Regions from separate parts of the Paenibacillus sp. FSL R10-2788 genome, predicted to be linked through region 1. Evidence: riboswitches for the same ligand, from Rfam matches in the RefSeq annotation. Region 1 holds a riboswitch; each other region holds the start of a gene.
What was found. Region 1 has a riboswitch for cobalamin ahead of NSQ50_RS04430 (DUF4430 domain-containing protein). Riboswitches for the same ligand answer to the same signal wherever they lie in the genome.

Region 1 (8,171 bases):
ATGGAAGCAAGCCTTATTTCACAAAGGCCTTTAGAGATAAAGTGCTGGCTCAAGGTTATCATCTATGGGATTGGAACGTGGACTCAGAGGATTGGAAATACAAGGATGCTAGTACAACGATCTATAATTCGGTTATGAATCAGGTTCATAAGCTGCAGAAATCGCAGACCAATCCAGTGATTCTGATGCATGATCAAAAAGCTACGCTTAAAGTACTTCCGCGTATCTTAGAGTCATTGAAAAAAGAAGGCTATACATTCCACGTCATTAGCTCAGATCTGAAACCTCTGAATTTCTGGAAGGATACACGCTGAGTTTTTCAAAAAAATCAAGAGGGAATCCCAACAGCTGTGAACCAGCTATTGGGATTCCCTCTTTTTTCAAGTCTTGAACTAAACACTAATTTTTGTTTAATCCAACCACATTCATGCTCCCGAGTTTTTCTATCGGACCCAGATGACCTTAATTGCTGGATTTGCCACTGTTTCGGGTGCTATCGGACCCCATAGCCGCTATTGGTGCGAAAAACACTAGTTTCCAGCGTTTTCCACAACAATAGCTGCGCTGGTGTCCGAAACTTCGCTACAAAGGCGATAAATGGGCAAATAGCGGCGGCTGTGTCCGATACTCCGCTTCCAAGCCGCAAACCAGTGGGGATGAGTATAAGCCCACGTTATCGGACCCAGATGACCTTAATTGCTGGATTTAGCTATATTTCGGACGCTATCGGACCTCATAGCCGCTATTGATGCGAAATAAACCAGTTTCCAGCGTTTTCCACACCAATAGCTGCACTGGAGTCCGAAACTTCGCTCCAATGGTGATAAATGGGCAAATAGCGGCGGCTGTGTCCGATAGCCTGTGGGGGTAAGCATAAGCCCACATTATCGGACCCAGATGACATTAAACTGGGGAATATCAAGTAGATAGTGTGTTTAAAAAACTAGAGAACAGCCGGGGACACTAGGGTTACGGGGTACAGGGTACAGGCTACAGGGTACGGGGTACGGGGTACGGGGTACGGGGTACGGGGTACGGGGTACGGGGTACGGGGTACGGGGTACGGGGTACGGGGTACGGGTTACGGGTTACGGGGTACGGGGTACGGGGTACGGGGTACGGGGTACGGGGTACGGGGTACGGGGTACGGGGTACGGGGTACGGGTTACGAGTTACGAGGTACAGGGTACAGGGTACGAGGTATCATCTCCAAGGTTTTTATTGTTTCCTTCCCTTCGTCTTGCCACTGTTGTCGCTGGAGCCCACATAGCATATGTTTGCCCGCAACCTACTGAGTCCAGTTTACGTCTAACCGCTCCTGACCTACTGAGTCCAGCTTACGTCTATCCGCTCCTGACCTACGGAGACCAGCTTACATCTATCCGCTCCTGAGCTGCTGAGTCCGCTTACATCTCTCCCACCTTGACCAACTGAGATCAGCTGGCTCGCGCTTGCTCCCAATCTGCTAAAACCACAAACAGCAGAGCAGCGATCTCCGTTACTGGAGAACCGCTGCTCTGCTGTTTTTTTAACATTATTATGAAGCTCTATAGTTTGAAGCTGGACAATATTTTTTGCAGATCTTCTGCCAGCACCGCTAAATACTGAGCTGAAGCCGACATTTCCTCCATTGCGGATAGTTGCTCCTGACTCGCTGCACTTGTGTCCTGAACACCCTCCGCCCCTTTACTAGATATAACGTTGACCTGTTCCATAGCTGCTGCCACACCTTGTGATTCCATGGCTACATGAGCAACCGCTTCTCTAATTTCGGCTGTCTGTAAGGTAGCTTCTTTAATGGAAGTCTGAATCTCATGAAAAGCTTGAGATACCAGATGACTTTGAACTACGCCATTGGTGACTAGCTCAGTACCCAAAGCCATGGATTCTACTGCGCTTTCGGTTTGCTTTTGGATATGTGTAATAATATCTGTAACCCGCAAAGAACTATTTCTAGTTGCTTCCGCCAGATTACGAATTTCTCCAGCAACTACAGCAAATCCCCGTCCATGCTCACCGGCCCGTGCTGCTTCTATAGAAGCGTTGAGCGCAAGCAGATTCGTCTGTGTAGCAATACCGTTAATCGTTGTAATAATTGTATTAATCTCTTGTGACAATGTCCCCAGATTAGAAACAATCTCCTGACTCTGAGTTACACTGAGGTCAATTTCCTTCATCTGCACAATGATTTGGTCTACAGCCTCTACTCCACGATCCGATGAACCGGAAACTACGCCCATTAGATCCGACATTTCATAGCTGCTGCCCTCTACGGCTGCAATATCATTGGTCATTGCTTTTATGGAACGTGTTGTATTGTTAATGCTCTCTGTCTGTTCATCAAAACCCGCGGCAATCTCTCCAGAAGATACAGCGATCATTTGTGAAGCCAATGAGGTCTGCTCAGCGCTTGCACTCATCTCTTCCGATGAAGCTGACAGCAGCTCCGCACTCTCTGCAATCCCTTGCATCATCTTCCGCAAGCCCTGCAGCATATTGTTAAATGAACTGTTAATTTGGCCGATCTCATCCTTGGCAGTGTACGTTGCTATTACGGTCAAATCTCCATTTTCTGCCCGCTTCATTATTCCTTGCAGTTCTTTAAGGGGTTTTGTTATCAGTCGAATGATTGCAATACTAATCACGATACAAATCACACAGGCGAACGTAATCATTATGGTATTGTTTACCCGCATGCTTTTAGCGGTTGCCATGGAATCTGAATTGTGTTCATCAGCATCTTTAAGCAACGAATCACTAATTCCTTTAAGTAGGTTGATCATTTTTTCACGGGAATCGTTAAACTCGCCTGAAAATACTCGATAGGCCTCTTGATTATGATTACTATCAGCAATCTTTATAATGTTGTCCCGCTGTGCGCGATAATCTGGCAAAAAGGACTCATACTCTTTGATTTTACTTACAATAGCAGGATCATTATACTGAATCGCTTTCACCTTGTTCATAAGTTCATTGTTATCCTGAACCTTCACTTGGATACTCTCAGAAAGTTCTTTGTTTTTGCTGGCATCAACGCTAATCAAACGCTCCAAAAGATAGGATTCAATAGCCCGATTATTCGTACGCATCTGCCCCACGTAAGAAACAGGCAATAAATTTTCATTATATGTCTCATTTGTCTTTTCGGCCATTCGGGTCATCGTGATGATGCCTATGCCCCCTACAACATTCACCATGATTACAGCGAATACCAAAAGCAGCCCTATTTTGTATTTCACTTTCAAATTTTTCATCTACACTCCGCCTTCGCATTATCTTATGATCTATCTATTTTTATCGGTCGGAAGGGCTAAGAGTTTGATGATTTTTTGAATATTGTGTCGAATAAAAGTATATATTGTCATAAAACGACTTTCCTCCAAATATAAAAAGGGCGGGCACCCGATCCGTTAGTTACTCCGAATCCATGTACCCGCCTAATCAATCCTCTTCCTTATTCTCCAGAGGTATAGTACCAATATAAAGTATCACCGTTCTGCAAAATATAGCTGTCTGCACTTATGCTTGGATCAGCATCCCGGTTCGTTTTATACTTCCATCCGCTGCTTGGGCCTTCATCAAATTCAGCCAACCCGTCAATAGACTTCACGTAGATGCTTCCAGCGTTGCCGGATGATACTACCTTAGTGCCTAATTGACTGACTAGTAAGCTATAAGCCGTTTCGCCCTCTTTTAGAGCTACTGTTGTACTGGCTAGGATGGTTCCCTTCCGGCTATCTCCAATCACTGAAAGGGTAGCGGTAGCTTTAGCTGGAGCAATAACAGACGATCCAACAGTCAGAGACTGAGTATAACGCGCTACGCTCGGTACGCTGTCTTTAGCATAGCCGGTAACAGTCATTGTATAGCTATTTGCCGGGAGACCCCCATCAACAACAGCTACACCTTGTTCATTCGTGATTACCTTCTTATCACCAATCGAAACCTGCACACCTGCTGCTGGTGAGGTAACCGGATCAGAAGTGAAACTGTCCTGATTCCACACCCACTTTTTCTGAGAAACCTTTACGGTAAAAGCTTCATTAGCTTTTGGCTGCGTTGGGGAAAGCGCCACAGAATCTATAACCTGTGTATTTTCACCTGCATAATAGACAAGCACACGATCGGATTCCTGTAGTTCGAACGCATCCATACCCACACTTGGATATATCCACTCCCCGCCGCGTGATACTACGAAGCTCCACCATCCGTCGTAAGTACCTTGCGAAACTCCATGGATACCTGATACAAAGTTGCCATAAGACGATTTGGTGATATCTACTTTAAAATCATCGGTAGACCCTAGTTGCTGCAACGCTTCAAGAGCATTGGAGGCTTTTAAAGTCCCTTCACTAATCAATCCTTCCGGGCCTTCAACGGTAAGTGAAGCTGTTACATTCTTAGAAATTACCTTTATAGCTTTTGTATATTTAGCAACCGTTGGCGCTTTACCTTCGCGGTAGCCAGTTACAGTCAGTGTATAGTCACCTGCGGGCACATTTCCTGAGAATACGGCCTCACCTTTAGCATTCGTCGTTACCGTCTGAGCTCCAATTTGGACCTGAACACCCGCAGCTTTTGCAGTTACAGGAGAGGAAGTGTTCGTAGCAGCGTCCCATTTCCACGTCTTACTAGTTACAATGACGTTAAAAGAATCGCCCTCTTTAAGATTTGCTTTGGAAAGGGTAACGGAATCCACAAGTTTAGTGTCATCTCCGGCATAATAAACCAGTACCTGATCTGAATCTTTAAGTACAAAATCACTCATGCCTACATCGGGATTAATCCATTTTCCGTCACGTGATACAACATACATCCATCCGTCATAACCACCAAAGCTTCCAGCAGCAATACTTCCGATGCCAGTCACATAACTGCCCGAAGGATTCGTGATCGGCAAGTTCGTTTGAAGCGCCAGCTTCTCTAACGCTCCAAGTGCGTTGCCAGCATAGGCGTACCCTTGTGCCAACGTGGCCCGTGGTCCCTCAATCGTTACAGGAGCGTAGATGAGTGAGCTCTGAACGGAGGATTTGGAAAAATCGTATAGCTTACTGTTGCTTCCTTTATACAGCAAATTATACGCAACCAGCGCCTGAAGTCCTTGCTCTGTCGCCAGAACATTACTGCTTCCACCACGGCTATGGGTGAAGCTACCATCAGCTAGACGATAGCTAAGCAGGTTCTCCATTAGATCCACTTTGTTTTTGGTGTATTCTAATCCACTAGGATCAACTCCGAAGGATGTGAGTCCAAGGATTGCTTGTGCGCTACTTTCAGCACTGTCACCGTAACCCCCATGGCTATCTTGAGCTGCAGATAACCAAGCTACGGCTTGTAGCCCTGCTAAGTAGGCTTCAGGATTATTTTTATGTGCCGCCAGAGCCGTCAAGGTTATCGCTGTCATATCAGACTCACTTGCGCCCGAGGTTAATGCAAAGCCCCCATCCGGATTCTGTTTGGAGAGAATCTCCGTAAGGAGCTTATCCGCCGTCCATTTCGCGTCACTTGGGATATTATATTTACCAGAATCCAGCGCAAGTAAGGCATATACCGGATTATTTAGCGTCTGTTCACTGAGCTTGCTGTTATTATAAATTTTCTCAATCAGATTATAGCCAGGAGTCGTTCCGTTACCAGCAAAGCTAGTAGGATCTGCACCAATCGCTCTCACTGCGAGCACGATTCGAGCATAATCGGTTACATTGGCGAAATTGCCAGCTGCATCCTTTACTTTTTTCTCAAGCTCTGAATGGTAACTGGCTGGCAGCTTATATCCTGCTTGCGCTAATCCAATAGCTTGCCAATCCGATTGCACGCCACCTTTCAAGAGATATTCTGCAGCCGCATAAGTCGCATCCGCAACATTAATCCGCTCCGCAGCAGTTGCTTCCAGACCGGAGCCAGCGCTCGCTTCTGCAAATATTTGTCCTGCCGGAGCAAGAGATGTTCCTAGAATTGAAATGACCATGAATAAGGCCAGCCCAAGTGCTACAAACTTGGAAGACATGATTTTCTTCATTGTTTAACCTCTTTCTGTATAAGAATGGGTACTGCTGGGAATAAGACGCATAACATAAAGACCGCCCCTTTGGAGGGCGGTCAGGGAAGATTACAAATCGAGGCTCCGGCGCTTGCTTCCTGCCGATAGTCCATCTGTATATGTTCCACATTCTTACCCCACGAAGAATAGAAACGCTCACAAAAAAGGCAGGTCTCCTGGCTAATGCTTCATCGCTGTTCTTCACCTTCCCACCCTACCTTCAGGGCAGTGGCTTATAGAAGAAACGCTCCGCACATACAGTGGCGGGACCACGCCGGACTCATGCACCGGACTTCCCTTTTAAGCAGACGACTAGATTGATAGAGTCTGCACCTTTTCCAGTATGTAGTATCTTATTTTGACATCCATAATCATATCTATTAATACATAGCATGTCTATAGAAAAGCTTAGTATGGGCAGCAAAAAAATGAACAGCAATACACCACCTGCCGGTAGGTATTGCTGTTCAGAAAGCTTGTTATTCGGCTGTTCCTTCCGGACTTGCAGTTGGGGAGGGTTCAGCACTTGAATCAGAAGCTGGTGGAAAATTAGGGTCGGGATCTACGATCAATGTAAATCTTCCGGCCTTGATCATACTTTTCTCTAGAATTGTCGCTCCAGGCTCCAATGTAACCTCAACCTGATAGGATGGTTGTTCACCTTCAGTCACAGCTGTTGCGGAAGGCAACCCAGTGCTGTCCTCAGTATCAGAGGAAGGCGTAGGAGACGGAGAAGCATCAGCTACTGCGTTAGGAGCATCTGCACCTTCTGCTGTTCCTCCAGTAGTGCCAGCGGCATCTGAATCGTCAGCGGCGTTTCCCTCATCCGTCCCATCCGTTGACGGCACTGGACAAGTGCCATTCGTAGCAGCGACCTTAAAGCTTTTATCTATCTCTGTAGACGAAGACATTAAACTAATCTCAGTCGGTTGAAACTGCACACAGTCATCTGCACTTGCGAAGGTGAACACCAATATGCTGCTCCCCTTATCTCCTTCGTCGCTCTGATCCTTCAAGTATACTGAAGCCGGAGGCAGCTCATTACCTGCACTCTGAACAGGGGTCGGCTCAGGGCTTGTCCCCGGCAGAGCCGTCTTCGTATCATCCGGGCGTAACATACTGAATACGATAATTGCAATAATCACCAGAATACCCGTAATGGAGCCGGAGATTAAGAGTCGAAATCGGCTGCGGCTGATCCAGCGCGCCAGCGGGGAAGCCAGTTGGGAGCGGGCTTCATTGTACACATTTTGCAGAGCAGGCCGAGCTGCCGCGACATAGTTCTTTCGGAATTCCCGATTCTTGAACGCTTCACGATCACTGCTCAGGAAATACTTCAGAATCGCCTTACGGTAACCCGGTTGCAGCTTTTTATTCGAAACCGTAAATAAAGGATTGCCTTGCGACCAAGCAAAAAACCGATAGATGATTTCTTTGTCGGAACCGGATTTACGCTTTAACAGCTCCAGAAGCGCATCGTAATCCAGCGGACCCCCTTCACGCTGAGTTGTATAGTAAAAGGCTAGCGGAAGCCGTTCAAAGGGTTCCAGAACACGCGCCTCTTTTAGCAAACGACGACCCAGTAGCTGCACATCGTCTAGTTCCTGCGGAGACAATCCTGTAAAAATCTCTTCATTCGGCTTCTCTTCACCAAACCAGCGGTAAGCTGCACGCAGCGCATTCTCTTTCTGCTTGCTAATCCTATCCAGTGGCGGCTGCCAATCGACAACATTACCATACCGTAAAAAAACTACCTCCAGAAGCTCCTCCTGCGTCATATCGGAAAGCGATAAGCGGTTCAGTAAGAATCTATCTGCTGAAGCAGCAAGATCCTGCATTAGGGAGAGTGCCTTAGGAGCAACTCCTGTTCCTTTGCGGCGATCTTTTTCTGCCTTATCTACAATTTCATGAATTTCCGCTACAGAAGCCACCGGATCATGTTCCAGCTGGAGCTTTTCAAGCAAATAATCCTTCACAGCATTTTGAGCAAAAGACTGCTCTAACGCCACTGGCAGGAACCGCCCCCAATGGAGTACAAAGCTCAGTATATCCGCAGATCTGGACGCCGCAGCTAGTCTTGATTCCATATAAGGCTCAAGTAGCTGCTTACGGAAATATGTTTCAGACATCA
Region 2 (8,171 bases), 170 kb from region 1:
AATACCAAGGCCAGTTAAAGCTACAATCACCTGAGCGATGCTTTCGGAATTTGTAGATTCCCAGCTTGCAAAACCACCGTCTGCTGTCTGTGTTTTGGATAACCAAGCAATCCCCCGGTCCACAGCAGCTGTTACTTTGGCGTTGGTTTTGTAATAAGGCGTTAAGCCTTGAATGACCATCCCCGTGATATCTGGATCAGCCGCTGTAGCATTACTGCCTAGTGCCCATCCACCGCCGCTGATCTCTCTGCCCAAAATATAATCAATGAGCATCTCTCTAGTCGTCTGCGTCTTTACATCCTTAACCACTGGAATGTCGTAATGATTACTGTCCAGTGCAATGAGAGCAAACACAGGTCCATTAATACCTTGCTTAATTACAGTATCAAAATCCGCGAGCGGTTCCAGTAGGTTATAACCCGCCACTTTATCAATATTTTTGTTGATTGAAGTTAATGCCAAAATAACTCTATCATATTCCGTATATTTTACGCTATGCAGCTTCCCTGATTTTTCTTTAAGAGTCGCTTCTACATTTGCATAGTACTTAGTGTAATAACTATCTGGAACCTTCACACCTGAACGTGCCAGCCCGAAGACTGTCCAGTCCCCGCCAACCGAGGAAATGACCGGGTTTGTTACTGTTTTTTGCAAAAAGGCAGCTGTGTTCTGAATGTAAGAACTAACTGCTGTATTCTGAATAGTTGGACTAACCACTTTGTTCCCACTCTTATAATCATGGGTTCTAGTAGCTACAACAGCCGCCATTTCTCTGGTTACTAGCTCTTTAGGCTTAAATTGATTATCATCACCTAACATCAAACCAGTCGCAACAACGGTCTCTACATCTGCTTTGGCCCATGCCGATACTGTGTTGATATCTTTAATCGCTGTTCCAGGCTTCGTCGCCGGGATGGCCAATGCTCTGACGATAATTGCGGCCATCTGCTCACGAGTAATCTTGTCATTTGGCTTAAATTCATTATTAAAGCCTGTGATTAGACCTGCCTTATGCGCAGCATTCACATATGGATAGAACCAATCGCCTAGAGCGACATCCTTATAGGTAATGCCTTTATCACTCTTAATATCAAGTTCTAATGCAGAAACGAGAATCTTAGTGAACTCCGCTCTTGTGATATAAGCCTTCGGATTCACCTGACCATTGTTACCTTGGATATACCCTTTTACTGTAGCTGTTTCAATCGCTGAATAGGCCCAGGAAGAGATCTTATCAGCATCTGTATACAGTTGTTTAATATCATTCGTATTCTGGGTAGGATCCTTAGGAGTCACTGTTGGAGATGGACTCACATTTGGATCACCACTGCCTTCCGGATTAGCTCCCCCACCAGGAGCCGGAGTAGCACCAGGCTTAGGCGTTGGGGTTGGGCTCATCGTTGGTATCGGTGCATTTAGATCCACACCCAAATTCGTAGTATAACGCCACTGAATTCTGTCCCCGGCACTTAGGTCATATGAAGATGCACCATAATTAGGATATTTCCCATTCACATTATACATCCATCCACTGCCGCTGCCATGGTCAAATTCCCCATCACCAGCTATGGATTCAACATACACACTTCCAAAGTCACTGTTCCAGGAATCTCTATAGTCGATACCGCGGCTATCCAGCACTCTTTTTAGTACAGACCACACTGTGTCACCAGATTGTAGCTCTACCTGTACAGATGGAACAACATATCCCTTATTAATCGTAAGCTTATCCACGGACAGGATTACATATGGTTTCGATGGAGTGGTTCCGCCACCATTGTTGCTGCCATTTCCTTCACCATTTCCACTACCATTACCTTCGCCATTACCGTTACCACCGTCGCCGCCAGGTGTTTGTACTGCACTGGAAGCATAAGCAATGTAGTCAGTGAAGTGATTGGTTTTTACAATTAAATCATTTCCACTATCATAGGCATACTCAGACTTACCGCTTGCAAAACCTAAGTCATCACTTGCAAATTTTTGAATGGCATGAGGAGTGCCATTTTGAATATAAGCTGCATCTTTTCCTTTAAGGTCCTTAAAGGTTAACGTAATAAATTGACTGAATTCTACTCTTGCACTACCACCCATGGAAAATGCTTGAAGAATGTTATCAAGCTTCTTGTCCCCGGGAATAATCTGATTCACACTATCTTTTAGTGCAGATTCTCCACCGGTTAAAGCTGAAATCAGTTCAATTGCAGAGGCATCCCCACTTGTAACTTTTGCACCCTTAGGAATGACTACAGATACGTTACCTTTTATGGCCTCTATCTGAGGAAGGTCGCTGTTACTTGGTAAATTGACACTAACCTTCGATTGATTTCCCTCCGGAATAGCTACTGTGATTTCTTTGTTGCTATCTCCAGTGCTGATCGGAACGATATAATCATTAGCGTCATTTGGGATTTCAACTTTCGGGTTCTCCCCAGAAGGTAACGGAAATTCTTTCGGACCCTCTGGTTGCCCAGGCCCAGGTTCTTCTGGTTGTTCCACTTTCACATCATTCATATCAAAGAGACGGCTGCTATGATTGATCAGACGATCATAAGACACAAGTGCATACGTACCTTGGTCCGTTGCCATATTGTCCACTTTGCCTGTGAGGATATGCTTAAATCCACCCTCAGGTGCAGCAAAGCTAAGCAGTGCATCAATAAGCGAATTTCCACTTTTAACAAATCTAGCGTCCGTGTGCGGATCTACACCTACACCAGTTAAGGCTACAATTACCTGCGAGATACTCTCGCTGCTAGTGCTTCCCCAGCTTGTAAATCCGCCTTGATTGTTTTGGTTATCGGACAGCCATTGGATGGCCCGATCCACGGCAGCTTTTACATCATCTCGGGTTGCATAATAAGGTGCAAGAGCTTGCATCGCCATCGCAGTCATATCGATATCGGCTTTGGTTACGCCTAATGCCCAGCCACCAGCTTCTGCTGTACCTTTTTTAACCTCTTTATCTAAAATATACTGAACTAGTTTTTCTCTTGTGGTCTGTTCTGTAACTCCATCAACTACAGGGATCTCATAGTTATGGCTATCTAGCGCAATCAGAGCAAAAATCGGACCATTATTGCCTTGCTTTTGGATATATTGATAATCAGCGAGTGCTTTTCTCAGATCATATCCCGCAACATTTGTGATATCTTTTCCGATAGAGGTAAGTCCTAGAATCGCTCTGGAATTCTCTGTGCTTTTATTGGCGTCGAGTTTTCCATCCTCTTTAATGATCGATGCTATTTTCGTTGCTACATTGTTGTAATAAAGATCGTAATAACCGTTAGGTACTGTATAGTTCGCCCGTGCCAGAGAAAGGATCGACCATTCTCCACTACCTGTACCAAACGACGGATTCTTTACAGTGTTTAGAATATAGGCAAGGCTTTTATTTAATTGTTGTTTGGCTACAACAGTAGTAGGTTGTTCTAATTGCACATCATTCATATCAAAGAGACGGCTGCTATGATTGATCAGACGATCATAAGACACAAGTGCATACGTACCTTGGTCCGTTGCCATATTGTCTACTTTGCCTGTGAGGATATGCTTAAATCCACCCTCAGGTGCAGCAAAGCTAAGCAATGCATCAATAAGCGAATTTCCACTTTTAACAAATCTAGTGTCAGTGTGCGGATCTACGCCTACACCAGTTAAGGCCACAATTACCTGTGAGATACTTTCGCTGCTAGTGCTTCCCCAGCTTGTAAATCCGCCTTGATTGTTTTGGTTATCGGACAGCCATTGGATGGCCCGATCCACGGCGGCTTTTACATCATCTCGGGTTGCATAATAAGGTGCAAGAGCTTGCATCGCCATCGCAGTCATATCGACATCGGCTTTGGTTACGCCTAATGCCCAGCCACCAGCTTCTGCTGTACCTTTTTTAACCTCTTTATCTAAAATGTACTGAACTAGTTTTTCTCTTGTGGTCTGTTCTGTAACTCCATCAACTACAGGGATCTCATAGTTATGGCTATCTAGCGCAATCAGAGCAAAAATCGGACCATTATTGCCTTGCTTTTGGATATATTGATAATCAGCGAGTGCTTTTCTCAGATCATATCCCGCAACATTTGTGATATCTTTTCCGATAGAGGTAAGCCCTAGAATCGCTCTGGAATTCTCTGTGCTTTTATTGGCGTCGAGTTTTCCATCCTCTTTAATGATCGATGCTATTTTTGTTGCTACATTGTTGTAATAAAGATCGTAATAACCGTTAGGCACTGTATAGTTCGCCCGTGCTAAAGATAGAATCGACCATTCTCCACTACCTGTACCAAACGACGGATTCTTTACAGTGTTTAGAATATAGGCAAGGCTTTTATCTAACTGTTGTTTGACGGCAACTGTAGTTTCCAGTTTGTAAGTAACTTGATAAGTTACATTTGTTTTGTTTCCAGCTCCGTCAAGAGCCGTTACAGTAATTGCATTACTGCCTGAATTCAGAGAAGCTTTGTACTCCCCATTCGCAGGTGATAAAGTAACACCATTCAACTTCACTTCTGGAATGATGTCACTATATACATTGTCTGTGACAGCTACTTTGAAGCTTATATCTTTATTAGATACTTCCTGTTTATCTTGTATGCCACTTACAGTAATAACAGGGGGTTCTATATCTAATGCATGGTTAAGCCCTACAAGCGCATGATCTACACTTATTTGAGAGCTTGCCATATTTTCGAGCACGGAATAGGCTTGATAAACTGCCGATTGTACTACTGGTCTGTCCAAAATAGTTTCTTTATTAGGGTCACTGTTAATCTCGGCGATTTCCGCAGTTAAAGCATCCTTATTGGCAAGTTGAACTGGGATTTCTCCCCAGCCGCCAAGATCAGAACCATAGCCATAAGTGGTGAACTGAGTTCGAATGATATCACCGTCTTGAGGCTTATAATCGGTCATCCCAAACGGAGGAAACACATTATTTACTGCATACATCCAACCCGACATGGAAGTATAGTCAAACTGACTTAACCACTCTGGGTCTGCTTTAGTGCCGACTGTATTCCCATCAGCTGAAATCATATCTAAAATATATTGTGGAATATTGACTTCGCTTCTGCCACTATCTTTAACTTCTGATAAATAAAAACCACTATCTATATTTCCTAAATATCTATAATTCCCATCTCCTAGCGCACGTGTTATTAAAGATGCGCCATTATCGCCTTCATAAATCGGAACTTTAATAGGTTCCTTAATATACCCTTGGCCTACGGTGAATTTCTCTACGGCTACAGTTACGTACCCTTTAAGAGTAGAGCTTGCTCCATTTGCTTGAGCCGGGATAACACTTGTAGAGAATGTCGTAATAAATACAGCTACAATGAGTAACCACGCTAAAAACTTATTTTTCTTCATTTTTCCATAACCCTTCCCTTCATACCTATGATAAAAAAACAGAATAAACTTTCTTATAACCACAAAAAAACCACTCAACATAAACGTCAAGAGGTTAAGATAGTGAACCACAATACTAGCTGGCAAACACTATTCAAGCACCTCTCTATCGATCGTAGAGTTTGATGGTGTAACAGAAAAAGGCAGATATTCTGGCTCAAGTATCATCACCCTTGCTGCCTTCCCAGTTTCCCAGTGGCATTTTGCAAGGACTCCTCTTTCACAGCGGCGGGACCGCGCGGGATTCACACCCGCTTTCCATTTAACCACTCTATGATTGTACTTCCGCAACATTCATAGTTGGCACCTATTTCTAATTTTAAATTTTCATGCTTCATCATATCTAATATATATGCTTTTGTCATGTTATATTTCTTTTTTGTATAACGGGCAGCTAGAGATAATCCTATTGAATAACCAATTTCTACGAGTAGGGATATTTAAATAATTTCTTTATCCAACTGTGGGGAAAATTAATTTAAATCACTAATTCTTATATGAATTTGCCACAAATTAGTAAGGTACTCGCTGAGTGAATTCTATGTTAGGGTATATTCAGAAAGCGTTTACAAAAATAACATTGGAGGTGTTCGTGTTCATCTAACCACCAAGTACAGCGTCAAAGCCAGGTCCAAGCATCCTAAATTTATCTCACAAAGGAGAATTCAATGACTACGCGAATCCAGAAATCCTTCTTATCATTGACACTTGTCACCGCTCTTCTGCTCTCTCTGTTCTCATCCATGGCTGCAGCTGCAACTAAGGATGAGCAACAAGCTAAGGCAGCGCCAAAGAGTAAGATCCAATCCTATGTAGACGAAATGCAGCCCGGATGGAACCTCGGTAATACTTTAGATGCTACAGGTGAGGACGAAACCTCCTGGGGCAATCCTCGTGTGACCCAAGAACTTATTAAAAAGATCGCCGCTCAAGGCTATAAAAGTATTCGGATTCCTGTGACCTGGGATACTCACATGGGTGCGGCACCAGACTATACCCTAGAAAAAGCCTACCTCGACCGTGTGGAAGAAGTTGTCGGCTGGGCACTGGACGCCAAGCTTTATGTCATGATTAATGTCCATCATGATTCCTGGCTATGGGTAAGCCATATGGAAGAAAAACACGATGAAACGCTGGCGCGTTATAATGCAGCCTGGACTCAAATTGCCGATCGCTTTAAGGACAAATCCGATAAGCTGATGTTCGAGAGCATAAATGAACCTCGGTTCACCGATGGTGGAAGCACAGACGAAGCAAAAATGGAGCAAATGCTTACTGAACTCAATAACTCCTTCTATCAGATCGTGCGGAAATCCGGTGGGAAAAACGACCTCCGCCCACTTGTATTGCCTTCATTAGAGTCTTCACCTACACAAACAAGAATGGATCATCTCTATAAGACGATTACGGCTCTAAACGATCCGAATATTATTGCGACCGTTCACTTCTATGGCTTCTGGCCTTTTAGTGTGAACATTGCCGGCTACACCACATTTGAAAAAGATACAAAAAACGATATCACTCAAACTTTTGATAACGTTTACAATACATTTGTAGCTAAAGGCATCCCTGTCATCGTCGGCGAATTTGGTTTATTAGGTTTCGATAAAGACACGGGTGTGATTGAACAGGGCGAGAAGCTTAAATTCTTCGAGTATCTGACTTATTATTTGAAAGAAAAGAAAATGACTTCCATGCTCTGGGATAACGGGCAGCATTTCAACCGTAAAACTTATAAGTGGTCTGATCCTGAACTCCACAATGTATTAATGTCTGGTCTGAAGGAGCGTTCCTCCAGCACCGAAAGCGATTTGGTCTACCTAAAAAAAGGTGCACAAATCAAAGATACCAAGGTTAAGCTAAACCTGAACGGCAATAAGCTAACCACCATTAGTGCCAACGGAAAATATCTGACCAAAGGTAAAGATTACACATTAAATGGTGAGGAGCTCATCCTCAAAGCCAGCCAACTCAAAAAGCTCACAGCTTCCCAAAAATACGGTGAAAATGCCGTGCTGACTCTGAAATTCAACAAGGGTGTTGCGTGGAGACTTAAGGTGATTGTGTATGACACAGCTAAATTAAGCGATGCAAAAGGCACGACTGAATCCTTTGCCATTCCGACCACCTTTAATGGTAACCAGCTTGCCACAATGGAAGCTGTATATACCGCTGGTGGCAATGCAGGTCCGCAGGACTGGACTCCATTTAAGGAATTCGGCAATACCTTCTCACCTTCTTATAACACTAAAGAAATCAAGCTGCTTCCCGCGTTCTTTAAAGATGTTAAAGACGGCGAGGTTATCCTAAAATTCCACTTCTGGAATGGGGATATCATCACCTACAAGATCACGAAGAGCGGAGCAAACGTTGTAGGAAAGTCCTCTTAAGCATCCGTCCTGTTAACAACACAAATAGGGGTGTCCCTACGCGGGAACACCCCTATTTGTATTGTACCCATCACATATTAACCTCGTCATACGAAATTATCATCAACCGATAAATTAAATAAACGCCAAGATAGGCTCCGGTAATAAGAAACATTGGATTTAAAAATATCGCATGGATCGAGGTCATAAATACAGCATGATCCCTTAATATTTCGTAAATCGCCAAAGCGGAAATATTTCCAAAGATAATCGCACTTAAGACCGAAGCAACATTGAATACCATACGCCACTTTATCGATTTACCTTGTAACATCAGCATGACAATGGGAACAATAATACTACCAAGTACGATTAGAAATTTCATCCAGTCAC
Region 3 (8,171 bases), 3.9 Mb from region 1:
GTATCGGCTGGATGGAGGCAGCGGTCTGAATGTAAGTTTATATGCCGCGCTGCTTAGCACTTGTCTACTGATTGGCTACCTCGCTTACCGTTATGTCACCAATCGCACGTTCTATGAACGTTTGGAGACTACGCCCTCCTCTCTCGATGAGGCAGGTGGCCCTGCACAGGATTCTCCGCTAGCCGTAAGCTTGCGAGGTTTACTGGGGTCGCAATTCCGCCTCTACAAAAATGATTTGCACAGCTACCGCCACAAATTAGAAGAACATATTCACTTTATTAATCAATGGGTACATGGCATGAAGACGCCGTTGTCTGTCATTCATCTGATCATTCAGGATAAGGATGGCCCTCCTTTTACGGCAATTGGTGATGAACTGGATCGTCTGAAAAAAGGACTGGATACCGTGCTTTATACGGCCCGTCTGGATACTTTTGAACACGATTTCTATGTGGAACGGCTGAATTTGGAGACAATCGTGCGTGGTGTGACCTCTGAGCAGAAGCGGCTTTTTATTCGAAAAAGAGTTTTTCCAGCTATACAAATAGATGAGCAGATTACCGTAACTACGGATGAAAAATGGCTCACTTTTGTCCTTACGCAGCTGATTACGAACGCTGTACGTTATACGACTGTAGAGGGCAAACATGTTTTTTTTCAAGGGATGGTCACGGAAGATAAGCAGACTGTGCTTGAGATCCGGGATGAAGGAGTGGGCATACCAGCAGGAGATCTGCCGCGCGTGTTCGATGCATATTTTACCGGGGTGAATGGACGAACCTTCCAGGAATCTACGGGGATGGGTTTATATCTCGTGAAGCAGATCTGCGGCAAGCTTGGACATGAGGTGAGTATCCGTTCCGAAGAAGGAAGCGGGACCACCGTGCGGATTGTATTTAGGGAGCAGCATATAACAAACCTTACAAATGTGTAAGGGCATTGTAAGTTTCAGAAATAGCAGCCCATGTGTACACTTTGTATAATGAAGGCAATCCAGTCGAAAGAAGGAGAGGTAACACTTGCCCATTCTAGATGTTCATAATTTATCAAAAATATATGAGGGTAAAGTGTCCACTCAGGCGCTGAATCATATCCGCTTTTCTGTAGAAAAGGGGGAGTTCGTTGGCATAATGGGCCCATCAGGGAGCGGGAAAACAACGCTGCTCAACACGATTGCCACCATCGACCAACCGACCTCCGGTCAGATTCTGATCAACGGCCGAGATCCTAATCTGCTTAGCAGAAAAGAAAAGGCACTTTTTCGCCGTCATGAGCTAGGCTTCGTCTTTCAGCATTTTAATCTACTGGATACGCTCACTGTAGAGGAGAACATCGTATTACCTTTAACGCTTGCAGGTGCCCGTGTCCCAGAGATGGAGAGCAGGCTAAAAGAGGTCACTACCTTGCTTGGTATCGAACATTTACTGAAGAAGCGCACGTATGAGGTCTCAGGCGGACAAATGCAGCGGGCGGCTATCGCCCGGGCGATGATTCATCGTCCAGCGTTAATTTTGGCGGATGAGCCCACAGGCAATCTGGATTCCAAAGCCTCAGGGGAAGTCATGAATATGTTGACAGAGGTGAATAAGGAAGAAGGAGCTACGGTGCTGATGGTCACGCATGACGCAGTGGCTGCAAGCTTTTGCAACCGGGTCATCTTTATTAAAGACGGACGTTTCTATAGTGAAATGTACAAAGGCAGTAATAGAGGCGCTTTCTTCCAAAGTATTATTGATATGTTGTCTCTGCTTGGGGGAACCAGCCATGACCTTTCGGCAATTCGCTTATAGGAATGTAACACGTAATAAACGCAAATATGCCGCTTATTTTGTCGTCAGTGCTTTTTCGGTGATGATCTTTTTCGTGTGCGCTTTGTTTATTTACCATCCGGATATTTCAAAGAGCTTAATTTATAGTACGGCGGCTCATACGATGATGGTGGCAGAGGCAATTATTTATGTCTTTTGTTCTTTGTTCGTGCTCGTATCCGTTGGATCCTTCCTGCAGTCGCGGAAGATGGAGTTCGGAATTTTATTGATGCATGGAATGACGAAGAGACAGCTAAACACCATGGTTTTTCTGGAAAATATGATGATCGGCACCTCTGCCATCCTGACGGGTACCCTTCTCGGGTTACTTCTGGGCAAATTATTTCTGATGATCGGATCCACTTTTTTGGGAATTCCCCTGTTAACCTTTCATCTCCCATGGCAGGCACTTGTGCTTACGATCTGCAGCTTCGTGTTATTGTTTTTTCTGATATCGCTTTGCACCTTTGTTTTTATCGGCAATGAGTCACTGATGCGTCTGTTTCAGGGAGAGCGTAAGGCAGAAGAAGAACCCAAAGTATCCTTTGTATTATCTATTATTACTGCTGTATTGCTGATTAGTGGTTATTATTTGGCGGCTACTGCAAAAGCTGCTTCCGTAGAGAAAGTCATGTTTCCGGTCGTTGCAATTACGGTTATCGGGACGTATCTCTTTTATACCCAGCTAAGTATTTGTGTGGTTAAGCTGCTTAAGGACATTCGGCGCTTGTATTGGCATCGTACGAATATCATCACTTTATCGGGCTTGTCCTACCGCTGGAAAGAGAATGGCCGAATGTTTTTTATGGTGACGATTGTATCCGCAGTCTCCTTCACTTCAGTAGGGGTATTTGCATCGATACATACACTTTCCAGAGAGCTGAAATTGGATTATCCTGCAGCAGTGGGTTATGTAGCTAAAGGAAATCAGGCGGATGAACCCTTTGATCAGCATCTGAACGAAATTAAGGAAGAGCTCAAGACGCACGGACTCCCTTATGAAGCGCTTAGTATCCCGATTAAATATGCTGAGGTCGAAGCTCAGACTGGACCCGATCGCACTTTACGCCTTCCCTTGATTGCTTTTAGTGATTATAATCTCGCCCTGCAGCGTGCAGGTTTCACAACGGCTGAGCGTGCTCTGGTGGGCAACGAAGGTCTGGTGATGATTGGTTCACAGCGGGATCGCAGTTTAACAGAAGGCAGAGTAAAAGCGGTCTATTCCTTGCAGCAAGGACTTGCCATTAAAGAAATAGGTTATACCGCGCAAGTCCCCATTGCTGAATATTTATTGCCGGAGCTGGATGGTAGAGATGGCGGGGATTTTAGTGGTGTCGTGATCAGTGATGAGCTCTACAGCGCTATTGATCCCGTGCAGACGGATCTTTATACAGGTTTTTATGTAGAGGATTTTCCACAGACGGTAGGTATCGCAGATGATCTTGCCCATAAAGGCAAACAGTCCTATGAAAGTGATTCTCCGTATGCGATTGTGATCAGCGGCACGCTGTTTGAACTTCAGAAAACATTGTATAACACAATGCTTTTTGCTTCATTGCTGGTGGGTACTGTCTTTTTTATCGCGGCAGGCAGCTTTCTTTACTTCCGGTTATATACCGATCTTGATCATGATCGCAATCAATATTCCACTTTGTCCAAGATGGGGCTTACGGATAAAGAACTCAATCGAATAGTCACAATTCAGCTCGCTCTATTGTTTTTTGTGCCGGTCGGAATAGCTATTTTACACAGTGTGTTTGCCTTTATTGCGCTTCAACGGTTGTTCTACTTATCTATCGCAACGGAGACAGGCGCGGTGTTACTCGGATATTTGGCTGTTCAAGGACTATACTTCTTTTTTATTCGCAGCCGCTATTTACGCAACCTGAAGAAGAACTTGATATGAGAAATGGGGGTAACAAGAATGCAAGCATGGATTACAGATTTTATGGAGCAGTTTGGTTACTTCGGTATTTTTCTGATGCTGGCCTTTGAAAATATATTTCCACCAATTCCTTCAGAAGTGATCCTGCCCTTTGGAGGATTTATGACCACTACGACGAGCTTAACGATCCCTGGTGTAATCATTGCTGCCACTGCTGGATCACTACTGGGTGCAGTAATTCTCTATTATATTGGCCGATTATTGGATGTGAGCCGGTTAGAGAAACTGGTTGAACGCTGGGGGGGTCTAATTCGCGTTACTAAAAAAGATATCCACAAGGCTGACGCCTGGTTTGATAAATATGGCTATTGGACTGTATTGTTTTGTCGGATGGTTCCGCTGGTCCGCAGTCTGATTTCGATTCCGGCGGGAATGTCAGGTATGAAATTTGGAGTATTTATGATCTTCACAACGATTGGCACATTGGGATGGAATTTGCTGCTTGTGCTTATTGGCGCGGCTTTGGGCGAATCCTGGGAAGACATTGCCATGTACATGGATGTGTACTCCAATGTGGTCTATGTACTAATTGCTGGCGGATTAGTTATTCTTGGGTTTCTGTACTTCCGCAAACGCAGCCGGAGAATGAACACTGAGGGCTAAGCGGGTGGAGGACTGATAATAGAAATGACTATTAAAAAGGAGGGAAACACATGGAGCTATTAACGATTATTAAAGCCATTATTTTGGGGCTTGTTGAAGGTTTAACCGAATTTGCTCCAGTATCCTCCACGGGTCATATGATTATTGTTGATGATATGTGGCTGAAATCACAGGAGTTATTTGGACAATATACGGCAAATACCTTCAAAATAGTTATTCAACTGGGTTCTATATTAGCGGTTGTTGTGATTTTTAGAAATCGATTCATTGATCTGTTGGGCTTAAGGCGTTTCAGCCGTAAGCAGTTGGACCCTGTAACAGAGAAGCTACCGCAGTTAGAGCAGGGCGGGCACCTCAAGCTGACACAGGTTCTGGTAGGGTTAGTGCCTGCAGGTGTGTTAGGTGTTCTGTTTAATGATTATATTGATGAGCATTTATTCTCTACCTCAACGGTGTTAATTGGTCTAGTGATCGGGGCTATATTAATGATTATTGCGGATCTGTTTGGGCCGAAGAAGATCAGAACTGAGAGTGTAGATCAGATTACATACAAACAGGCACTTGGTGTAGGTCTTGTACAGTGTTTTTCGTTATGGCCTGGATTTTCACGCTCGGGCTCGACGATTTCTGGTGGCGTAATCCTCGGGATGAGCCATCGTGCCGCTGCTGATTTTACGTTTATTATGGCAGTACCCATCATGGCAGGTGCCAGTCTGTTGTCACTGATGAAGAACTGGCAATATTTCACCATGGACGCGCTGCCGTTTTTTATTGCAGGCTTTATTAGTGCCTTCCTATTTGCGCTGTTATCGATGCGTTTCTTCTTAAAACTGATCAATCGTATCAAGCTCTTACCGTTTGCTATATACCGTATAATTCTTGCTGCTGTAGTATATTTCGTATTTTTCTAAGTCCGTTATAAGGAATCGATATAACAGAAGCCCCAGTAATCTATTGCAGATTGCTGGGGCTTTCACGTATGATGACATCAGATTAAGACACTCAAATGATGAATGATATCGGAGACAGGTGCTGACCGGAAAATAGTAATTCGGTAGGCTTAATAGGGAAATTCGGTTCGAAGCCGATGCGGTCCCGCCACTGTAACGGAAGAATCTCGAGCAACAGAGGTCACTGGCAATTTACTACTGCTGGGAAGACTGCTCAAGATGTTGACGCCGCTAGCCAGGAGACCTGCCTGTTTCAACAGCACTGCTTCACCTACGGAAGATAGGGAGGTGTTAGACGTTAACCATGGGTATATCATGGGCGTCTTTCCCTTTGACTTTTTTAGGGAAGGGCGCTCTTTTTTATAGGAAAGCAAGTAGTTTTGGAGTTTGAAATAAGAGATTGAAGAGGGAGTGTATCGAAATGACGAATAAGGTAAAAGTAAGCAATCTTGGATATCCGAGAATCGGAAAGAACCGCGAATGGAAAAAGGCACTGGAGGCATTCTGGCAGGGGAAAATAAATGAGGAGCAATTCCGCTCCGAAATGGCAGCAATCCAGCTGCAGCATTTGAAGACCCAGCAAGAAGCAGGAATTGAGCTTATTCCGGTAAATGATTTTACATTTTATGATCATGTGTTGGATGCGGCTGTTATGTTTGGAATCGTACCTCCACGGTATGCGTATGATGGCGGCGACATCGGGCTTGATCTTTATTTTGCAATGGCCCGTGGTAATGCTGAGGCTACTGCCTGCGAGATGACCAAATGGTTCAATACGAACTATCACTATATCGTTCCAGAGATCGGCACACAAACACCACGCCTGACTGAAAACAAACCTCTAGCGGCTTATCGTTTTGCTAAATCGCAGGCAGGGATTGAAGGTAAACCGGTACTTTTAGGTCTGTATACCTTCCTTAAGCTGTCCAAAGGTTACGCAGCGGCAGATATCGCCAAGATTGCTGCACGTTTTGTTCCAGTCTATGTTCAACTGCTACAGGAACTGAAGCAAGAAGGGGTAAGCTGGGTACAAATCGATGAGCCAGCGATTGTTACAGGCATAAGTAAAGAAGAATTAACACTGCTTAACTCGATATACACAGACATTGCCGGCTCCGTGCCGGGCTTGAATATTATTTTACAGACGTATTTTGAAGCTGCTGAGCCGCTGGAGGCACTGCTAGAGCTGCCTGTTCAAGGCTTGGGTCTTGACTTTGTGCACGATGGTGGAACGAATCTGGCTTCCATCGAACGTCTTGGCTGGCCGAAGGACAAATGGCTGGGTGCCGGAATTATTGATGGACGGAACATTTGGCGTTCCGATTTAGACGCTAAGCTGCAACTGGTAGAAAAGCTCAGCGTTCATGTACCGCTTGATCGTCTTATTCTTCAGCCTTCTTGCAGCCTGCTGCATGTCCCAGTCACCGTTCAAGGTGAAGTGAAGCTGAAGGCGACAGTTAAGAATGCGTTAGCCTTTGCCGATGAGAAGCTTAAAGAGCTTAGTCTGCTCGGAGCAGCCGTCGCAGATAAAGGAGAAGCTTCTCAAGCAGCGCTGGCCGCTAGTCGTGAAGCTATTGCAGCGTTCCGCGCACTACCTGAGCGTGGCCGTAAGGATGTGGCGGAGCAAGTGCTTGCACTTGCAGCTCTACCAGACCAACGCAGTCTGCCTTTTGCTGAGCGCTTAAAGGTGCAGCAAGAGAAATGGCAGCTTCCACTTCTGCCAACCACTACAATTGGTAGCTTTCCGCAGACAGTCGAAGTGCGCCAGGCGAGATTGAAATGGCGTAAAGGGGTCTGGAATCAGGAGCGTTATGATGGATTTGTTCGTGAGCAGATCGCGGATGCAATTACCTTCCAAGAAAAGCTAGGTCTGGATGTTCTGGTCCACGGCGAGTTCGAGCGTACAGATATGGTGGAGTTTTTCGGAGAAAAGCTGGATGGATACTTGTTTACTAGTAATGGCTGGGTTCAATCCTACGGTTCCCGTTGCGTTAAGCCGCCGGTGATCTACGCGGATATTGCATTTATACAGCCTATGACTGTTAAAGAAAGCGTCTATGCACAATCGTTGACGAAGCTTCCGGTTAAAGGAATGTTGACGGGCCCTGTTACTATCCTCAATTGGTCATTTGTACGTGATGATCTCAGCCGGGAAGAGGTAGCCAATCAAATTGCTCTTGCCCTTCGCCATGAGGTAAAAGCGTTGGAAGATGCAGGCATCGAAATGATTCAAGTGGATGAGCCGGCTATTCGTGAAGGACTTCCGCTAAAGGCAGAAGACCGTGAGCATTACCTGAACTGGGCAGTGAAGTCGTTCCGTGTTGCCACGAACCATGTGAAGGCTACGACACAAATTCATACGCATATGTGCTATAGCGAATTTAATGACATGATCGATTCAATATCGGCTATGGATGCTGATGTAATCTCCATTGAGACTTCACGTAGCCATGGTGAGCTGATTATCAGCTTTGAGGAGCAGGCCTATGATAAAGGAATCGGTCTTGGAGTGTACGACATCCATAGCCCGCGGGTTCCAGCTGTCGAAGAAATGACTGCGAATATCGATCGTGCGCTGCGGGTGCTTGACCCTGAACAGTTCTGGATTAATCCGGATTGCGGTCTGAAAACGCGGGGCTGGCAGGAGACAGAGGATGCACTACGTAACATGGTAAGAGCTGCTGCTATTGCGAGGGAAAAGACAGGGGTTATTGCTTCTAAATAGACTTAAATAAATTAGAGCCAGGGTAATTTACCCTGGCTTTTTAGTTCAATTATTTTTTTGTAATCAGCTACTTGATAATAATTCTCAATCTTGTTAGAATGAAAAAGAAAAAGAAGGAACCGTGGAGGGTCCCTTTAGGC
Region 4 (8,171 bases), 500 kb from region 1:
TGTCCAGTAGATGATACTGGTAAAAATTCAGTTAAGCCCTCTATTATGCCAAGTATTATTGCTTTAATTACGTCAGTCATCAGTGGATTGTCCCCTTTCGGAAATAAAATCATTTAATTTCCAGTATAAGGGAGACACGTAAACTTCCCCATCGATTAACCTAACAATATTCAATTCAGAATGACATAATTGTCACATTGCTCATTATTTCAGTCTTAAGGGGGCTTTGGTTTGCAAAACACAAAATATTAAGTATAATGTTACTGTCGAAACGCTAAGGCGTCTGTACAGGATGGCTACCTGGCACTGATGATGGCAGGCCAAGCGCTTTATAAAGTTTTCTTTATGTGTATTTATACTTTAGGAGCGTGGTTATCTATGAAAATTAATATTACCGCACATTTTAACATTGATATTACTTTATCTCTTCATCTGTTAGCCGTAGCCAGTCTTGCTTATGAACTCAGTTCACTGACGAGCTCGTGAAATTCGAGCGAAAAGTATCTGTACTAAGACACCTTGTGGTGTCTTTTTTATTTTTATAGTAATTACCATCTAACCGATCTGCCCCCGCAAGAAAAAAGCAGCTTATGCTGCTCCTCCTCCACCATCCTTCATTCTGATTGCTGTCAGCTTGCGACACGCCTTCCATCTGCTCGACAGTGACCACTAGTCATACCGTTTTCATTAGCTATTTCGCCATGTCTTATCTTTTAGAAGAATGTTAGAAGCCAGGGGATTTAATGAAAAATGACGCGGTCCCGAACCCTCGGAAATCCGCGCCACATATGGTTTTTTGGGATGCTGGTGAAGGGAATTGAACCCCCGGCCTACGCATTACGAGTGCGTTGCTCTACCCCTGAGCTACACCAGCTTAAAGCTGATTTTTCTGTCAAACAAAAAATATTATACAACTTTCAGCCAGAAACGCAAGCCTATTTCTCCCTGTTTTCCGCCCTCCTAAACTGCTAATCCACCTGTAGCTTACGCTCCACAGACTCTAACTTTCCACGGCTAGTGGAGGGTTTATCGCGGCGGTCGTCTATTTTAAGTGAGGTAGAGACACGTTCTGCACCTGCGGCAAAAGGAGACTCATGCAAAGCTTCTACCGCGGCAAAAATGCGTTGCAGAGGCCCTTCGATGATCGTCCCCATGGACGTAAGTTCATATGTAATCCCTTCTACTGTCTTCAGCACCCGCTGCATATCCGCAACATAGCTGCTAAGACTGGTACTGCCTGTTCCAATTGGAATAACTGTAACTTCAGCAATAGGCATGAGAATACCTCCTCGAAATTTTATAGTACCCATCTTCTTCCATTGTAACAATTCCACCGCTCTGTCACAAACTAAGCAAGATTATCCTCCCTTATCTCTTCTATTTCTTCTGATTACTCCAAAATATGACTTTGGGCTAAGAGTATTTTCTCATGCGCAAATTCTAGGGTCATCTGCACTATATTTATGGACTCTTTGTGGCATCTTTTCGGACAATTTATGAATCATTTCGAATCTCCCTGTGGATCAATTGTGGATTACTTATGGACAGCCTGTGGATCATTTGTGGAGTACTTTTAAAGAACCCGCTCCCCGCGCGGGTTTTCTAAAAAACTGTTTACAAACACAACATCTTGGGTTATTTTTATCTAACGACAACAAAATATAGTGGAGACAGGCGCTTTGATCCTTAACCGGATTTAGAGCTTAATAGGGAAGCGCGGTGAGAATCCGCTGCGGTCCCGCCACTGTAACCGGATGGCCTTCTTAAGCTTCTGGGAAGCTTGAGAATCCACATCTCCCGGCAGATGCCACTGAGGGTTAGGAACACCCTTGGGAAGGCGCCGAGAGATCCCACGGAAGCCAGGAGACCTACCTGTTTCGACGACACCAACTATTGATGCCTGCGAGGAACAGGGATGGTGTCCGCATGCGGTCATCTACGTAGAGACCTCTGCAAATATCCGTGTGGATATTTACATAACGCATCGGGCATTTTCTGCCATCCTCGGGTAGGGGATGCTTTTTTTATGTAATCAGAACAAATATACGACTGCTTATGGTAGTCCAACTTCCTATGGATATATGGATTTGATGATAGATGTTTTTCTTTTATACTGAGAGGAGAGCTGTACAATGACGTTGTTGGAGAGACAATTTAATGGAGTAGAAAATGCACGGGAAGTTCTTTTAGAAGAGCTCATTGATTTAGGCCGGGATATTATCGACAGTCGGGATATGGACCTATTGCGCGAGAATGCCAATTTGAATGGAGAGAGTTTCTCCGGTAAAATGAGCAAGTTCGGCAGTGAATATTCAAAATGGTACGCCCGCAATTTTACGATGCCGCCGCAGCTAGTGCAGGCTATTGATGACAATGTCGTCTATGTGCATGATCTGGATCAATACGCGATTGGAACGACGAACTGTATTTTTATCCCGTTTGATAAACTTCTCCGTGAAGGTTTCAATACCGGCAACGGCAGCGTTCGTCCTCCGAACTCAATAATGACTGCTATGTCTCTGGTAGCGATTATTTTCCAATCCCAGCAAAATGCTCAATATGGTGGTGTATCCGCCAATAAACTCGACTATGATCTGGCACCTTATGTAACCAAATCCTTCGCCAAGCTGTTCCGCAAGGGTCTGGATTATTTTGAAGAAGGACAAGCTGATGAATCTTTGGGCGAGATTACGATGAGCCGGACCGATCTGGCGGAGTTATATCCAAGAGCGTTCCGTTTTGCACTAAAGGAAACCGAAATCGAAACCCTGCAAGCGGCTGAAAGTATGGTACATAATCTGAATACCATGTCCAGCCGATCCGGTGGACAAATACCGTTTACCAGCATCAACTACGGTACTTGTACTTCACCAGAAGGTCAGCTTGTGATCAGTTCTCTGCTAACAGCAACTATGAACGGACTTGGCAGCGGAGAAACACCAGTGTTCCCGATTCAAATCTTCAAATGCAAGCAAGGAATCAATCAACAACAAGGCGATCCTAACTATGAACTGTTCCTAAAAGCGGCTGAATGTTCTGCGCGCAGACTATATCCAAACTTCGCTAATCTGGACGCTCCGCTCAACTTGCAGTATTATGATCCAAGTGATCCTGATACGGAGTTCGCTACAATGGGCTGCCGAACCCGAGTGCTCGGTGACCGTTTTGGTCGTAATCATTGCTCTGGAAAGGGCAACCTTTCCTTTAATACACTGAATCTGGTTCGGCTAGGTCTGGCACACGGCACAGTAACAGGCAGACGTACCGTCGCAGACGAAGCTGGCTTCTATGAAGATCTAAATCATTATATGGATATTGCGCTGGAAGGACTTCTTCATCGGTTCCACATTCAAACCGCACAAAAAGCTAAAGCTTCCGATTTCATGATGCGAGAAGGCGTCTGGGAAGGCGGCGAGCATCTTGCACCTGATGACACTGTAGGCGATCTGCTAAAGCATGGCAGTCTGTCTCTTGGCTTCATCGGTATGGCGGAATGTATGAAAGCTATGTACGGCAAACACCATGGCGAGGATATGGAAGTTCATGCCAAGGCGCTGGCTATTGTGCGTCATATGCGGGACTATTGCGATCGGAAAAGTGAGGAACTGGATCTCAACATCACTCTGTTCGCAACTCCAGCAGAAGGTTTGTCCGGTAAATTCACAAAAGTTGACCGCAAGGTACTGGGTTCCATTCCGGGCGTAACTGACCGTGAATATTATACGAACTCTTTTCACATCCCTGTATACTTCGATCTGGGTGCTGCTCAGAAGATCAGCTTGGAAGCTCCTTTCCATGAATATTGCAATGCCGGGGCTATTTCTTATGTCGAATTAAACGGCAATGCACGCAACAACCCATCGGCTTTTATCAAAATTATTAAATATGCGCTCGAACAACAGGTCAGCTATTTCAGCATTAACCATCCGATTGACCGCTGCTCCAGCTGTGGATACGAAGGCGTAATTGGGACAAACTGTCCTTCCTGCAACGCACATGAGAATGACGTGCACATCCGCCGTTTGCGCAGAGTTACAGGTTATTTAACCGGCGACTATCAGACCCGCTTTAATGCCGCCAAACAAGCTGAAGTACGGGATCGCGTTAAGCATCTATGAATATTTGCGGTTACTATCCGGAGTCGATTAACGAGGGAGAGGGCATGCGGGCCGTCCTCTTTCTCAGCGGCTGCCGCCATCGTTGCCCGGGATGTTTTAATCCCGAGACATGGAACTTTAAATATGGAGAAGTCTTCACCTTAGAACGACAACATGAAATTATTGCAGAAATCGCCGCTAACCCTTTGCTGGATGGTCTGACACTGGCAGGCGGCGATCCTTTTTTCTCAGCAGAAGAGTTGCTGGGGTTCATTCATGAGCTTCGCGCTGTACTGCCAGGCTTCTCAATCTGGATTTACAGTGGTTATACGTACGAAGAACTTACAGCCCTTCCCGGTACGCCGGAATGGGATCTACTTAAGCAGTGTCAGGTGTTAATAGATGGAAGATTTGTAGAAGAACTGAAAGATACTACGCTTCTCTACCGGGGAAGCTCCAACCAACGCATTATCGACATTCCGGCCAGCATGAACGGCTCGGAGGTCTTTCTGTGGCAGCCTGCTGCGCTATAATATATCAATTTTTGATATTGAAAATTAATTTGAAATAAGAAGGGATGAACTAACCATGCCGCAATTCGTAGTAAAACCGGATAATCGCCAACTGGCTTTTGATGAGAACCGTCTTTCCGTCTACGCTGACCGTATTCTGGAAGGTCTCGATCAACTAAATAAAGAAACTTTGCTGCGTGGAGTGAATTCCAAACTGCGTCGTGACTCGGTAAGCGGAGAAGAAATCAGCAACGCCTTCACCATGAGCGCTCTAGAGCTTGTAACAAAAGAAGAGCCTACCTGGAAGTTCGCAGCTGCCCGCGCCCTTCTGACAACCCTTTATAAAAAAGCTGCCGTTCATCGCCGCTACAAAGCTTATCCAGAAGAGCCTTACGGTGAATTGTATCCACTAATTACGGATCTCGTGAAAAAAGGAATCTATCGCGAAGAACTTCTAAGTCATTACACCAAAGAACAAATTATCGAACTAGGTGGGTGTATCGATTATACACGCGACCTTTTGTTTGACTATATCGGTCTGCTTACGCTATCCGACCGTTATTTGGCGCATGATTTTGACGGCCGTGTGATGGAGCTTCCACAAGAACGTTATATGATTATTGCCATGTACCTGATGCACCGTGAGCCAGCTGAGAAACGTCTTGAGCTTGTAAAAGAAGCTTATTGGGCTATGAGCAACATCTACATGACTGCTGCTACACCTACAATGTCCAATGCCGGCAAAAAGGTCGCTGGACAACTATCCAGCTGCTTTATTGATACTGTAGACGATTCCCTAGAGGGTATCTTTGACTCCAATACAGACGTAGCACGTCTAAGCAAAATGGGTGGCGGCATCGGCGTTTACCTTGGAAAAGTACGGGCACGTGGTTCGGATATCCGTGGCCACAAGAACACAAGCTCCGGCGTAATCCCTTGGATTCGCCAGTTGAACAATACAGCAGTCAGCGTAGACCAGTTGGGCACACGTAAAGGTGCTGTAGCTGTTTATCTTGATGTATTCCATAAAGATATTCTCGCTTTCCTCGATCTTAAGCTGAACAACGGTGACGAGCGCATGCGTGCACATGACGTGTTCCATGGCGTCTCCCTGCCTGACCTGTTCATGGAAGCTGTAGAATCGCGCAGCCATTGGAACCTCTTCTGCCCTCATGAGGTGAAAAAGGTCATGGGCTGGACAGATAAAAATGGCCGTCCACTAGGATTGGAAGATTTCTACGATGAAGAGCTTGGCAAAGGTACTTTCCGTGAAAAATATGCTGAAGCTACAGCGAACCTGGAATTATCCCGGATCACTGTTCCTGCGATCGACATCATGAAACGGATTATGAAATCACAGCTAGAAACAGGTACACCGTACATGTTCTACCGCGATACCGTGAACCGGACTAACCCAAACCGTCATCAAGGTATGGTTTTCTCCTCCAACCTGTGTACAGAAATTATGCAGAATCAGTCTGCAACAGTTATTGAGCAAGAAGAATTAGTAACTAAAGATGGCCAGACCCGTATCGTTATTTCCAAAATCCCTGGCGACTTCGTAGTCTGCAACCTGAATTCGATTCACTTAGCACGGGCGATTCCAGCTGGCGTATTAGAAAGACTTGTTCCGATCCAAGTTCGTATGCTTGATAACGTAATCGACATTAATAATATTGAAGTTCTGCAGGCACAATACACGAACAGCCAGTACCGCGCAGTAGGTCTCGGCACATTCGGCCTGCATCACCTATTGGCACTCAAGGGCATTCGTTGGGAATCCGATGAAGCCGTAGAATATAACAATCATTTATATGAACATATCAACTACCTGTTGGTTCGTTCGAGCATGGAGCTTGCCCGTGAAAAAGGCCGTTATCCGAAATTTGCTGGATCCGATTGGGAGACTGGCGCATACTTCACTTCCCGCGGTTATGTTAGCGGTGAGCAAGAAGGTAAATATGTAACGACTGAGCAATGGCGCGAGCTGCAAGAAGAAGTAGCTAAGGACGGCGTACGTAACGCTTGGATGTTCGCCATTGCGCCGAATGGATCTACATCGATTATTGCCGGCTCCACCGCCAGCATTGATCCGCTGTATGAACTGCTTTCCTATGAAGAAAAAACAACTTATAAGATTGCTAACCCAGCACCGGATCTGTCCGACAAAACGATCTGGTACTATAAGACAGCATTTACGATTGACCAAAACTGGTCGATCCGCATGGCTTCTGCTCGCCAGCGTCACGTCGATCAAGGCCAAAGCTTCAACCTGTATGTCCGTCCTGACATCAAGGCTACCGAGTTCCTGGAACTGCATCTGAATGCCTGGAAGGGCGGCTTGAAATCAACTTATTATGTGCGTAGCCGTGCTTTGACTATAGAAGAGTGTGAATCTTGCGCTAGCTAATTATCTTAGTGCCCTGAATAGAAAAACGATGATGAATTTCGTAACTGCGAGGAATGTTTGGGCTTCCGGCCGCTGTTGTCATCAGAGGTCTTGATCTTTACCGCTATTAGCGGATGACATCCGATGACAGCATATGCTTTCGATGCGAGCTTTCCTACGGAAAGCTTTCGGGCGAACGCTGACGCTCCTACAGCTCCAAACTTCCTCTCCGTTACTCCATCACCGTCTTTCTATGAACAAGACACCAAAGAAAGATTACCCGCGCAAAAAATGGAGGGATAAGAAATGCAATTACAAAAGATTTTTAATACTGAAGCACCTAATCAATCCACACGAATTATCGACGGTGAATGCTCAGGTATTCTGAACTGGAACGATATTCGCATGCCTCATATGTACAAGCTGTATAAGGTGCTGCTGCTTAATCACTGGATCGCGGATGAAATTCCAATGTCCAAGGATGCGCAACAATTCCCGATGCTGGATGCCGAGGAACAACGCGTATTTAAGATTAATATCTCCCTACTCGCTGTGCTGGATTCGATGCAGACGATGTTCGTGAGCGACGTGAAGCGTTATTTCACCGATTCCTCTTTGGAAGCTATCTCCGCTATTATCGGGCAGCAAGAAGTGGTGCATAACCAATCCTATTCCTATGTTCTATCCTCTATCGTGTCGGAGAGTGAGCAGAAGGAAATTTTTGAATATTGGAAAAAAGACCCTGTCCTGCTGGAACGCAATCAGTTTATCTCTGATATTTATCAAGAGTTCCGTGATAACCCTACGAGACAGACCTTTTTCCATGCGCTGGTAGCAGATCTCATCTTGGAAGGGATTTTCTTCTACAGCACTTTCGCCTTCTTCTACAATCTGGCCCGTGACCAGAAGATGATGGCGACCAGCCAAATGATCTCTTATATTCAACGTGACGAGAATCAGCACTGCTACTTCTTCGCAGAAGTATTTAAGCAGCTGCTCGTAGACTTCCCTGAGCTGAACACCAAAGAAAACATGGATTACGTATACCGTACCATCGACCGCGCGGTAGAGCTCGAAACCAACTGGGCTTACTACACACTTACTAACGTGCGTGGCATTGATCTTAACGAGCTTAGCGACTACATCAAATATACAGCGAACAAACGTCTGACT

Region 2: linked by a shared signal. The riboswitch ahead of NSQ50_RS03790 (S-layer homology domain-containing protein) and the one ahead of NSQ50_RS04430 (DUF4430 domain-containing protein) in region 1 are both predicted to bind cobalamin.
Region 3: linked by a shared signal. The riboswitch ahead of metE (5-methyltetrahydropteroyltriglutamate--homocysteine S-methyltransferase) and the one ahead of NSQ50_RS04430 (DUF4430 domain-containing protein) in region 1 are both predicted to bind cobalamin.
Region 4: linked by a shared signal. The riboswitch ahead of NSQ50_RS02370 (anaerobic ribonucleoside triphosphate reductase) and the one ahead of NSQ50_RS04430 (DUF4430 domain-containing protein) in region 1 are both predicted to bind cobalamin.

Annotation. Positions count from the first base shown of each region.
Region 1 covers NZ_JBBOQA010000001.1:1,029,543-1,037,713, reverse strand. The annotation lists gene NSQ50_RS04445 (polysaccharide deacetylase) at 1-314, shown strand, start outside; gene NSQ50_RS04440 (hypothetical protein) at 1,324-1,461, opposite strand; gene NSQ50_RS04435 (methyl-accepting chemotaxis protein) at 1,548-3,254, opposite strand; gene NSQ50_RS04430 (DUF4430 domain-containing protein) at 3,455-6,019, opposite strand; cobalamin riboswitch at 6,190-6,392, opposite strand; gene NSQ50_RS04425 (GAP1-N2 domain-containing protein) at 6,520-8,171, opposite strand, start outside.
Region 2 covers NZ_JBBOQA010000001.1:863,817-871,987, reverse strand. The annotation lists gene NSQ50_RS03790 (S-layer homology domain-containing protein) at 1-5,370, opposite strand, end outside; cobalamin riboswitch at 5,535-5,735, opposite strand; gene NSQ50_RS03785 (cellulase family glycosylhydrolase) at 6,078-7,799, shown strand; gene NSQ50_RS03780 (transposase) at 7,870-8,118, opposite strand.
Region 3 covers NZ_JBBOQA010000001.1:4,905,518-4,913,688, reverse strand. The annotation lists gene NSQ50_RS21920 (sensor histidine kinase) at 1-934, shown strand, start outside; gene NSQ50_RS21915 (ABC transporter ATP-binding protein) at 1,020-1,790, shown strand; gene NSQ50_RS21910 (FtsX-like permease family protein) at 1,765-3,714, shown strand; gene NSQ50_RS21905 (DedA family protein) at 3,733-4,356, shown strand; gene NSQ50_RS21900 (undecaprenyl-diphosphate phosphatase) at 4,407-5,267, shown strand; cobalamin riboswitch at 5,367-5,572, shown strand; gene metE (5-methyltetrahydropteroyltriglutamate--homocysteine S-methyltransferase) at 5,728-8,031, shown strand.
Region 4 covers NZ_JBBOQA010000001.1:531,160-539,330, reverse strand. The annotation lists gene NSQ50_RS02385 (undecaprenyl-diphosphate phosphatase) at 1-80, opposite strand, end outside; tRNA gene NSQ50_RS02380 (tRNA-Thr) at 803-874, opposite strand; gene NSQ50_RS02375 (MTH1187 family thiamine-binding protein) at 969-1,277, opposite strand; cobalamin riboswitch at 1,656-1,890, shown strand; gene NSQ50_RS02370 (anaerobic ribonucleoside triphosphate reductase) at 2,133-4,118, shown strand; gene nrdG (anaerobic ribonucleoside-triphosphate reductase activating protein) at 4,115-4,630, shown strand; gene NSQ50_RS02360 (ribonucleoside-diphosphate reductase subunit alpha) at 4,686-7,019, shown strand; gene NSQ50_RS02355 (ribonucleotide-diphosphate reductase subunit beta) at 7,305-8,171, shown strand, end outside.